One region of the Agaribacillus sp. DX54 genome, then DNA from elsewhere that is predicted to be linked to it. Evidence: riboswitches for the same ligand, from Rfam matches in the RefSeq annotation. Region 1 holds a riboswitch; each other region holds the start of a gene.
The links. A riboswitch is a leader RNA that binds a small molecule or an ion and turns the genes downstream of it on or off. The one in region 1 is predicted to bind thiamine pyrophosphate.
Positions count from the first base shown of each region.

Region 1 (2,199 bases):
GCTTTGTGCAGATTCAGGTATTGAAAGATCTACAATCGAAAGACCGTATTGTAAAAGGTGTTAAAAGGTGACTTCAGGCAAATACAGCCTTGAGCTTTTCATTAACAACCGACATTTCCTTGATTAAGGCGTTGTTTTGCAGGGCTGTAACAGGATTAAAAACGAACCAGACCCCCAGGAATCCATCTATATCGAAGTGGTTACAAGTAACGTACTTGTATTGCGTCTGAGGGAGGTTTTTTTCAATAGCATGCATAGTTATCTGGGCGCTGGTGTCGTCATGAATGTCTGTCACTTTGGGAGCTCCCCGCCAGTGCGAAAGGTTGAAAGCATTTTTAGCGAAGCAATCTATGGCCAGGACCTCGTCATAGCTGGTTGATACTGCAAAAGGAAGGAATTGTTTCATGTTTGGCATGTGATTATAAGTAAGAAACAGGGTTATCCATAACCCCGTTTCTCTTGCGAACTAAAATTTTAAAGATAAAGCCATCAAAAAATTGGTGCCCGCCTGTGAGGAAGTAGGACTTCAGATCGGAAGAGGCCCTGTCGATGAAGCCGTCGGAGCTTATTCTTGAGAGTCTCGCATCAAAGGTAAAGCGGTTATTGATCAGTCCGGTGCCTGCCATCACCGTATGCTTACGGGTATTAAACGACCCGAAAGAATTGTCTATGGCACCATAAGAATCGGGGTTGTAAGTCGTGGTTTGCACATTGAGCGAAGCTCCGAAAGCGCCTGAACCATTAGTGGAAGTGCCTACTCCCCGTTGAATCTGAATATTATCCACAGAGGAGGCAAAATCGGGAAGGTTTACCCAGAAGGTGCCTTGTGACTCCGCATCGTTGTAGGGAATGCCATTGATAGTCACATTGATTCGTGTCGGATCGCTTCCTCTGATCCTTATGCCGGTATACCCGATTCCCGCACCTGCATCGGAGGTGACAACCACGGAAGGGGTGTGATTGAGCAGGAAGGGAATATCCTGTCCGAGGTTCTGTTTTTGGATATCTTCTTTATCCACATTGGTAAAAGTAACAGGCGTTTTGTCCGAAGCACGTGTGGCGGTCACAATTACCTCGTCGGTAAGGACCACCTGAGGCTTCAGACGGATCTCCAAAGATACATCCCGATTCAGCGAAACAGGCTGCTGATAGGTGTTGTACCCTACGAAAGAAACATTTAGCTGGTAGTTTCCCGGCCTTACTCCGGTAATTTGAAAATCCCCTTCTGCCTTGGAAACAGCCGCTTTATTAGTGGCTTCAAGCCAAATATTGGCTCCGGAAAGCCCCTGCCCCCGGTCGTCGAGTATCTGACCGGTAATGTTAAATTGGGCACAAGAAATTATCTGCCATCCCAGGCCCAAAATTACTGATAAAACAAACTTTTTCATGTAGTTTTTTAATTGAGTGAAACATACTTTAAGGCAGAACAACCTGTTAGAGCAGTTTACCTTTCCCTACGCCGGCATTATCCGGATCAGGTGATTCCCCGTTTTGACCGGAGAATGATTGGGTATAATCTCAGCCGTGGTTGGCACCCCTTAAAAAACCATTAAATTTTGACAGGAATGAATACCATGCGTACGGTTTGCGAAAAACATACTTACCTTCGCCAGCATTACCCGGATCAGGTTATAGGGTATAATCTCAGCCGTTGTTACAATCAGGCACCCCTGTACATCAGGGCAAATGTAGAAAATTTATTTTTTATCGCAAATTGTTCACGGCATTGACCGCCTTACTAAAACGCTCGGTACCATTTCCGTTTATGACCTGAAATGGGATTTTCAGGTCGGTAAGTTCGTTTTTGTACTGTTCGAAAAAGTAATCTCTCAAATCTGGGTGTTCCCGAAGGGGATCTGCGGTCCATGGTAAATCAACATCACATAACATATGCAGGTGATATTTCCGGGAGTCCATCTCGTTTAATATCCAGGGATGACAATCCTTATACTTGTGCTCACTCCAGATTTTGATCACCAGGAGATTGGTATCGCAAAATAACAGGTTTTTACTTTTACCGGCCAGCCGGTCTTCCAGTGTGGTTTGCCCCTTTGCAATTTCCAGCAAATCGGATGGCTCATACTTTCCAGCGGTACGGTCGAGGTATTCACGGGCATATTCCGGCACCCAATGTGTGTCGAAATGTGCCGCCAACTTTTGGGCCAGCGTGGTTTTACCCGTAGACTCGGGGCCTACAAT
Region 1 is NZ_JBXEQE010000014.1:136,617-138,815, reverse strand. It holds gene prmC (peptide chain release factor N(5)-glutamine methyltransferase) at 1-71, shown strand, start outside; gene AC04NP_RS16245 (DUF6687 family protein) at 74-406, opposite strand; gene AC04NP_RS16240 (carboxypeptidase-like regulatory domain-containing protein) at 420-1,388, opposite strand; TPP riboswitch at 1,584-1,682, opposite strand; gene AC04NP_RS16235 (AAA family ATPase) at 1,705-2,199, opposite strand, start outside.

Region 2 (2,199 bases), on a different contig from region 1:
AAGTCCATCGCCTAATGAGAAAGCGACGTCGTAAGCTTTCATGATCTCACAGATTTCCTCGAAATGGCTGTAAAGGAAGCTTTCCCGGTGATGCGCCAGGCACCACTTCGCCATAATCGAGCCTCCCCTTGAAACGATTCCCGTCACTCTTTTGGCCGTCAGTGGGACATATTTCAACCTTACCCCGGCGTGGATGGTGAAATAACTCACCCCCTGTTCCGCTTGTTCGATCAAAGTGTCCCTGAATAGTTCCCAGGTGAGTTCTTCCGCTTTTCCGTTAACTTTTTCCAGGGCCTGGTAAATGGGAACCGTACCGATCGGAACCGGAGAATTCCTGATAATCCACTCCCGGGTTTCGTGGATATTTTTACCGGTAGAGAGATCCATGATGGTATCGGCGCCCCAGCGACAAGCCCAAACCGCTTTTTCCACCTCTTCTTCAATGCTCGAGGTCACGGCGGAATTTCCGATATTGGCATTGATCTTTACCAGGAAATTCCTGCCTATGATCATGGGCTCACTTTCAGGGTGATTGATATTATTGGGGATAATGGCCCTGCCCGCAGCCACTTCCTGGCGAACAAATTCGGGGGTAATCCATGTTTGAGGCGTGTTGGCCCCGAAACTGTTCCCCGGGTGCTGAATGCCCGAATCCTTCAAGGTTTCCATTTTCTGATTCTCACGAATGGCGATGTATTCCATCTCAGGGGTGATTATTCCCCTGCGGGCATAGTGCATTTGGGTGACATTCTTCCCGGGTTTTGCCTTCAAAGGGTTTCGAATATGAGCAAAACGCAGGTGGTCTAGTGAGTGGTCACTCAGCCTCTTTTTGCCATATCCGGAGCTTAATTCTTCTAATGCTTCCACATCGCCGCGATCGGCGATCCACTTTGTTCGGATGGGCTCGATGCCCTTTTTTACATCAAATTCCTTATTTTGATCGGTGTAAGGGCCACTGGTATCATACACCGTAACAGGGTCGTTTTTCTGCACTTTTCCCGTTAATTTGTTAACCGTATCCGATAAATGGATCTCACGCATGGCCACTTTGAGGTCATGTATTTTGCCTTTCACATAGATTTTTTTCGAAGCAGGAAAAGGGGTGCTGGAGATCACTTCTTGTCGGGGTATTTTATTGGGCTTTTTCATGGATATTTTATCATTTAAGAATTTTCAAAAATTCAATTGCGCAGGAAAATCAGCGATTGGAAGAGCAGAAATATTTTCTTTCTCTTCCAGCCTCATGCTTATCCTCCCTGGGTGGCGGTAATGATGGTAACTCGCTGATCTTTTTGTAAACAGAAGTTCACCCATTCCGATTTGGGCACTATGGTATCATCTACTGCAATAGCAATCCCTTTCAGGGTGTTTACCGAAAGGATCTTAATCAGTTCATGAATAGTGGAACCTGTAGCTACTTGCTTAATTTTGTGGTTGACTATAATTTTCATTCCTAGTTTCATTTTTAGACTCCAAGACATCATTGAAAGACTCCGGATAACAGAATCATCAGTATACTTCAGGAATGATAACAGGTAGATTAATTATAGCCTCATTGAGGCAACTTTTTCCTTCGACAGTATTAACTGTATCAGGTTCAAAGAGTATGATCTCAGCCCGTACGGGCACCCCTAAAGTAAAGTTGACACCAAGGTAATTAATTGATCACTGGATACCAAATATTCCAGGGGAGAAAATTGTAAATACCCGGAAAAACAGTGTCCCAGTAGCTCAAAGTTGCCTGCCTGCGTATCCCGCTCTTTTCCCTGTCGATAGGTAAGTTTAGCTTGCTCTTTAGAACCTGTAATAACACAGATCGAGATCTCCGCAGATAAGGGCATATTCCTTCCCCCAATATCCCCTGCATCCGCAGGGTGTTTGATGGTTTCCCACCCTTTGGACATCAGTATGATGTGCTACTTCATCCGACCTGTAAAGCCTCGATAGCCAGTTCCCATGCGTGGGAATCGGGGTTTGCAGTCTCGCATCCTTCACTCTATGTCTCACGGTAAACGGGCTTGCGAATGGCTCATGCTTTGGGGTACGACCTCGCGCATAACGGACTTTCACTCTCCGAAATATTTGGTGTCTTCGATACCAGGCTCTCCATGCCGGGCACACACATATGGCTCGAATGGTCTACTGATAATTTTGAAAAAGGGAAAAAATCATTATTATATTGATAAATTCCAAAATGAC
Region 2 is NZ_JBXEQE010000043.1:17,481-19,679, reverse strand. It holds gene thiC (phosphomethylpyrimidine synthase ThiC) at 1-1,149, opposite strand, end outside; gene thiS (sulfur carrier protein ThiS) at 1,248-1,451, opposite strand; TPP riboswitch at 1,552-1,643, opposite strand; gene AC04NP_RS27645 (hypothetical protein) at 1,632-1,904, opposite strand; gene AC04NP_RS27640 (hypothetical protein) at 2,025-2,183, shown strand.
Region 2: another riboswitch for thiamine pyrophosphate. It lies ahead of thiS (sulfur carrier protein ThiS); the one in region 1 lies ahead of AC04NP_RS16240 (carboxypeptidase-like regulatory domain-containing protein).

Region 3 (2,199 bases), on a different contig from region 1:
TGCCCGGGTAGATTGGGCCAATAATTTGGCAGATTCGAGCGCAATATTGCCCGAAACCGTACTATCGACACCTTTTGTGGCAACATTTGAATCGCACAGGGCCATTATTTCCGAAGCGTTCCCCCTTATGATGGTTGGCCTGCACGCTTCAATGATTTGCCGGGCAACCTGTGTTCTGTAGGGGGTTGCCCCCACACCTACAGGGTCGAAAACTATGTCTGTTGCGTCTGCTGTCGCTTTTTTTCCTGCCAATAGCATGGCATCTACCCATTTTTCACTCAAGGTTCCCATATTTATTACCAATGATGATGCAATGCCTGCCATAGCTTCAACTTCCTCAACCGCATGGGCCATTACCGGTGAAGCACCTATCGCGAGAAGAGCATTGGCGGTGTTGTTCATTACCACATAATTGGTAATATTATGAACTAAAGGTGATTTTTTATGCACTTTTTGTAATGCTTCAATGATTTGGGTTTCTTTTATCATACTGATATTTATTTTTTAAATGCACAAATGGCTACGTAATCTCCGCAATCATAGCCTTCAATGGGTTGTTCAACTTCAAGGTTGGAGTATTTCGGGTGTTTTGTTAAGGTTTGGGCAAATTTGAACCCTTTAAACCCTGCTTTTTCCAAAAGCTTAATTTTTTCATCTGTTGTTCGCCAGTTTGCTGTTTTTACAAATTCTATGGGGTACGGATTTTCGGGATGCATACCTGCTAACGACGGGTGATCCCAGGTATCGACGGCTTTGGCCAGGTTGTACATGATAGCATAGGAGCTTTCTTTAGGAACATCGACCATTACTACCTTTCCCGCTTTTTTTAAGGAGGCAAAAGCTTTATGTACAACGCTTTCTAAATCTGTTATATAACTGGGCGTTCCGTTAAACAAAACGGTATCGTACTTCTCAATCCCAAAATCAGCCTCCTCGGCGGTTACTACTTCTACACTCATCCCTCGTTTACGGGCAATTTCAGCCATTCCAACAGATGGTTCTATGCCGTTTTTAATTGCGATATTGAAATCTTTTTTCAATATCGATTCAAACAAGCCGCTACCACATCCAACAGAAAATACTTCACCCGGATTTTCTAAAAAGTGTGCCACTAAATTTACCTCGGATTGTAACAAATTGGTATTGTCGAAAAACCAGGAATCATAGGCATCTGCATATTTGTCAAAACTAGTATTATCCATATTTAATAAAAATTAAAAAAGCCATTTCGTTCTTTGCGAAATGGCTTATGTGAAAATAAATTATGTTTAAAATTCAATAACCATTTCCCTACGATGTAATTACACATTTCAGGTTCAAGGGTATAATCTCAGCCCAAAATATTCAAGGCACCCCTAATAGTATTGATGCAAGTATACAAAAAATTGTTTGCTTGTGTTTCATAGTTGCACGGCAGATGTGCTCGATAGCATGGAAAAAATAGGGTGTTGACAGCTAAAAAACCCATAGCCACTCCTGTTTTTGAGCTTATAGCCCCGTAAGGTTCACGGGAGTGTTGGGCGTAGGCCAGGCGTTGTATAACCCGGAGGCTTTCTGATAAAATGATAAAATAAAGTCGATTTTTCTACACTTAATTAAATTTTTCATAAAAAAAAGAAAAACACTCGGTAAAATTTCAAAAAAAATCACTCTTGGTATAAAGTCGATAGTATCCTCAAAACAATAACAGTATGGATTATACTTTATTCAAGGTGGAAGATTTTGTGTCTGATGAATACTTTATTAAGTGGGTAAAAGCGCCGACCGAAGAAAGTAATGGGTTTTGGTTATCCTGGCTTTCCAATAACCCTGATCAAAGACCGGTAATTGAAAAGGCGAAAGAAATGGTTCTTCTTTTGGATATTGAAGAAAAATATCCGCCTGAGGGAAAATTTCTGGAAGTCTGGGAAGGCGTGATCCGTGCTGATGACTCACACCAATTGCCCAAACACCCACAGCGACATACATCACATGAGAAACATCTGCCAACCCACGAAAAGGCAAAACACCAAAAAGGTTTCAGAAAATGGCAACTGTGGAAATGGGCGGCAGCCATCGCCTTTTTTCTCCTGTCCACTTATCTGGTTTATCTGCATCTGACTGATTATGGTATGACCAAAATACAGACAGCCTATGGGGAATCAAGTACGTTTTTCCTTCCTGACAGCACCAAGGTTACTTTAAATTATAACTCAAAGC
Region 3 is NZ_JBXEQE010000009.1:114,454-116,652, forward strand. It holds gene thiM (hydroxyethylthiazole kinase) at 1-489, opposite strand, end outside; gene AC04NP_RS12325 (class I SAM-dependent DNA methyltransferase) at 498-1,202, opposite strand; TPP riboswitch at 1,271-1,367, opposite strand; gene AC04NP_RS12330 (FecR family protein) at 1,692-2,199, shown strand, end outside.
Region 3: another riboswitch for thiamine pyrophosphate. It lies ahead of AC04NP_RS12325 (class I SAM-dependent DNA methyltransferase); the one in region 1 lies ahead of AC04NP_RS16240 (carboxypeptidase-like regulatory domain-containing protein).

Region 4 (2,199 bases), on a different contig from region 1:
TCATTGGCCATCAATTGTACCGACAGCCATGCCGACTCCCGCAATCCCAGCGTGGGGATCAGCGAAAGCGGATCGCTTGTCATGGCCATAGCCAACCCATTGGGTAATTTCACAACAGATACATCCACGCCATATTCAGGGCCTACCTTTACTTCTTGCCTGTTCGCCCCCAGGCCAGGATATATCAGGGTCTTAAAGAATTCGTCATCTACTTTACCTGCTTCCGGAAACGATGCCATGTCAGTAGCTATCTATTTTTTTTACATACAATCCAAAAAAATCACCATAAGGAAGGTGCCATTCCTGAACAGGAAACCACTTGGGCAGACCGGTGCATGTCCACTTGATCATATATTTTTCTCCGGCTAATGCCTTTTCAATGAGACCTGTAAGTTTAGCAGGCGTATAAAATCTTGCGGAAATGTAAAATGGGTTTTTCCCAAAAAGCTGCTGGGCCCTTCTGCGTATCAATTTAGGGGAGTTACGGTTCATCATGCCAAACACGATTCCATGTCTCCCCACCCGGGCAGCTTCCCGGATCACTTTTACCGGATCGCGATAGTATTCAAAAGTGGTAATGAAAGCTACGGCATCAAAAGTATTATCTTTGAAAGGCATGTGATGAGAATCACCCATAACCAAATCCCCATCAAAAAAATGCGCACCCTGTGCCAGCATAAAAGGGGAAATATCACCCCCTGTGGCCTCAATACCTATCTCCTTCCACCACCGGGTAAAACGGGTGGTACCACAACCGAATTCCAGCAGTGTCTGAATATTTTTATCGCTTCCGATCAGGTCGGCTATTACCTTCTTCTGCCATATTTCAGCGCGTTTATAGCGGCCTTCATACCAAAGCTCGTAAGTGTCGGTATATTGTCTTTGGAAAAACCATTCTTTACGGTTTTGCCATTCTTTTAATTCCGGGGTGATCAGTTCAAAAGCCATGTTACTATCAGTTTAACAAAAAAACCGCATACCCTGATCTTAGAATATGCGGCTTTGCAGACTTAGAACCTTAAAACTGCCACATTCCCTTCGCTGGTATTATCCAGATCAGGTTTCCGGGTATTATCTCAGCCTTTTCCTTCAGGGAAAAAGCACCCCGATGCGTATTTAAAAAAACCACTGAAACGTATGATTACACCTCTCCGGGTAATCTTTTGTGTTTTCAGAGTTGGTGACAAAGATATAAAACATTTTCTTTTAAAGTTGCTTAAAGGTTTTAAATCGGTCTCCGGTTTTAAAAATTTTCATGGTTGAAGTGGTCTTTTAGTCACGGATTACACCGGTCACAATATTGCGGATCTGCTTCTTGTTTTTGGTTGGGGGCGTTTTCTTCTTTGGTGAACTGGCATTTAACGCAAGACCACACATGGGCCAGGGGCAATTGTGTAGGCAACCCGCAAAATCCACATGGCAATCCGGGTTTGGTGCCGGTGACTGCAAAACCCGGTGTACCACACTGCGGGCAACAGGAATTGATTTTATTCACCAATTTCCTGGCTGCTGTTTCAATTACCGCCATCCTGGTTGGGTTATACATCGCGCGCATGTCTGTTTCCAAATAAGCCCTGCCATATTTTGATATAAGTTGTTCGTAGATCTTCTTCAAACTATCCCAGTCCGTTATCCCTTTGTGTATGTCTTCCACATGCTCTTTTTCCATGCGAAGGACCAAACCATGAGAAGGGAAACCTGCCTTTTCGGCAAATTTCAGAAGTTCTTCCTCAGACTTTACTTCCGCCCCATTATAGTTGGTTTCAACACTTAGCTCCCGGGCGGCAATTTCCAGGTCATTTTTTTTGTCCAACAGCATAAGGATCTCATCATCGGCATGTACAAAAAAAATAGCCGGGTGCATGCCAAAGGAGCCCTCACTGGCTATGGCCAGGTCGCAATTGGTTAATGACATGGCCATTTGACATTTATTTCTCAATGTGGTAAAGGGGTCGTCTTTCCGCTCCGTTTCGCCGGTAAAGGTGCCTAAAACATCGGTGTCAAAGTTTTCAGGAACAAAACACTTTACACCAAGGGCCGATTCCACCAAAGGTGCGATGGCTTTTTCCTTTTCATGCTTTGTCGCAATCACCAGCTTTCTATTGGAAAACAGGCTTTTTATCTTGTCGGTGCAATCAGGCATATTTTTATTTCTTGTCATTGATCAGCTAAAAATGTCACCATTCGGTCACTTTGCCG
Region 4 is NZ_JBXEQE010000031.1:32,448-34,646, reverse strand. It holds gene AC04NP_RS24340 (AIR synthase-related protein) at 1-239, opposite strand, end outside; gene AC04NP_RS24335 (class I SAM-dependent methyltransferase) at 241-948, opposite strand; TPP riboswitch at 1,017-1,118, opposite strand; gene AC04NP_RS24330 (DUF6671 family protein) at 1,277-2,143, opposite strand.
Region 4: another riboswitch for thiamine pyrophosphate. It lies ahead of AC04NP_RS24335 (class I SAM-dependent methyltransferase); the one in region 1 lies ahead of AC04NP_RS16240 (carboxypeptidase-like regulatory domain-containing protein).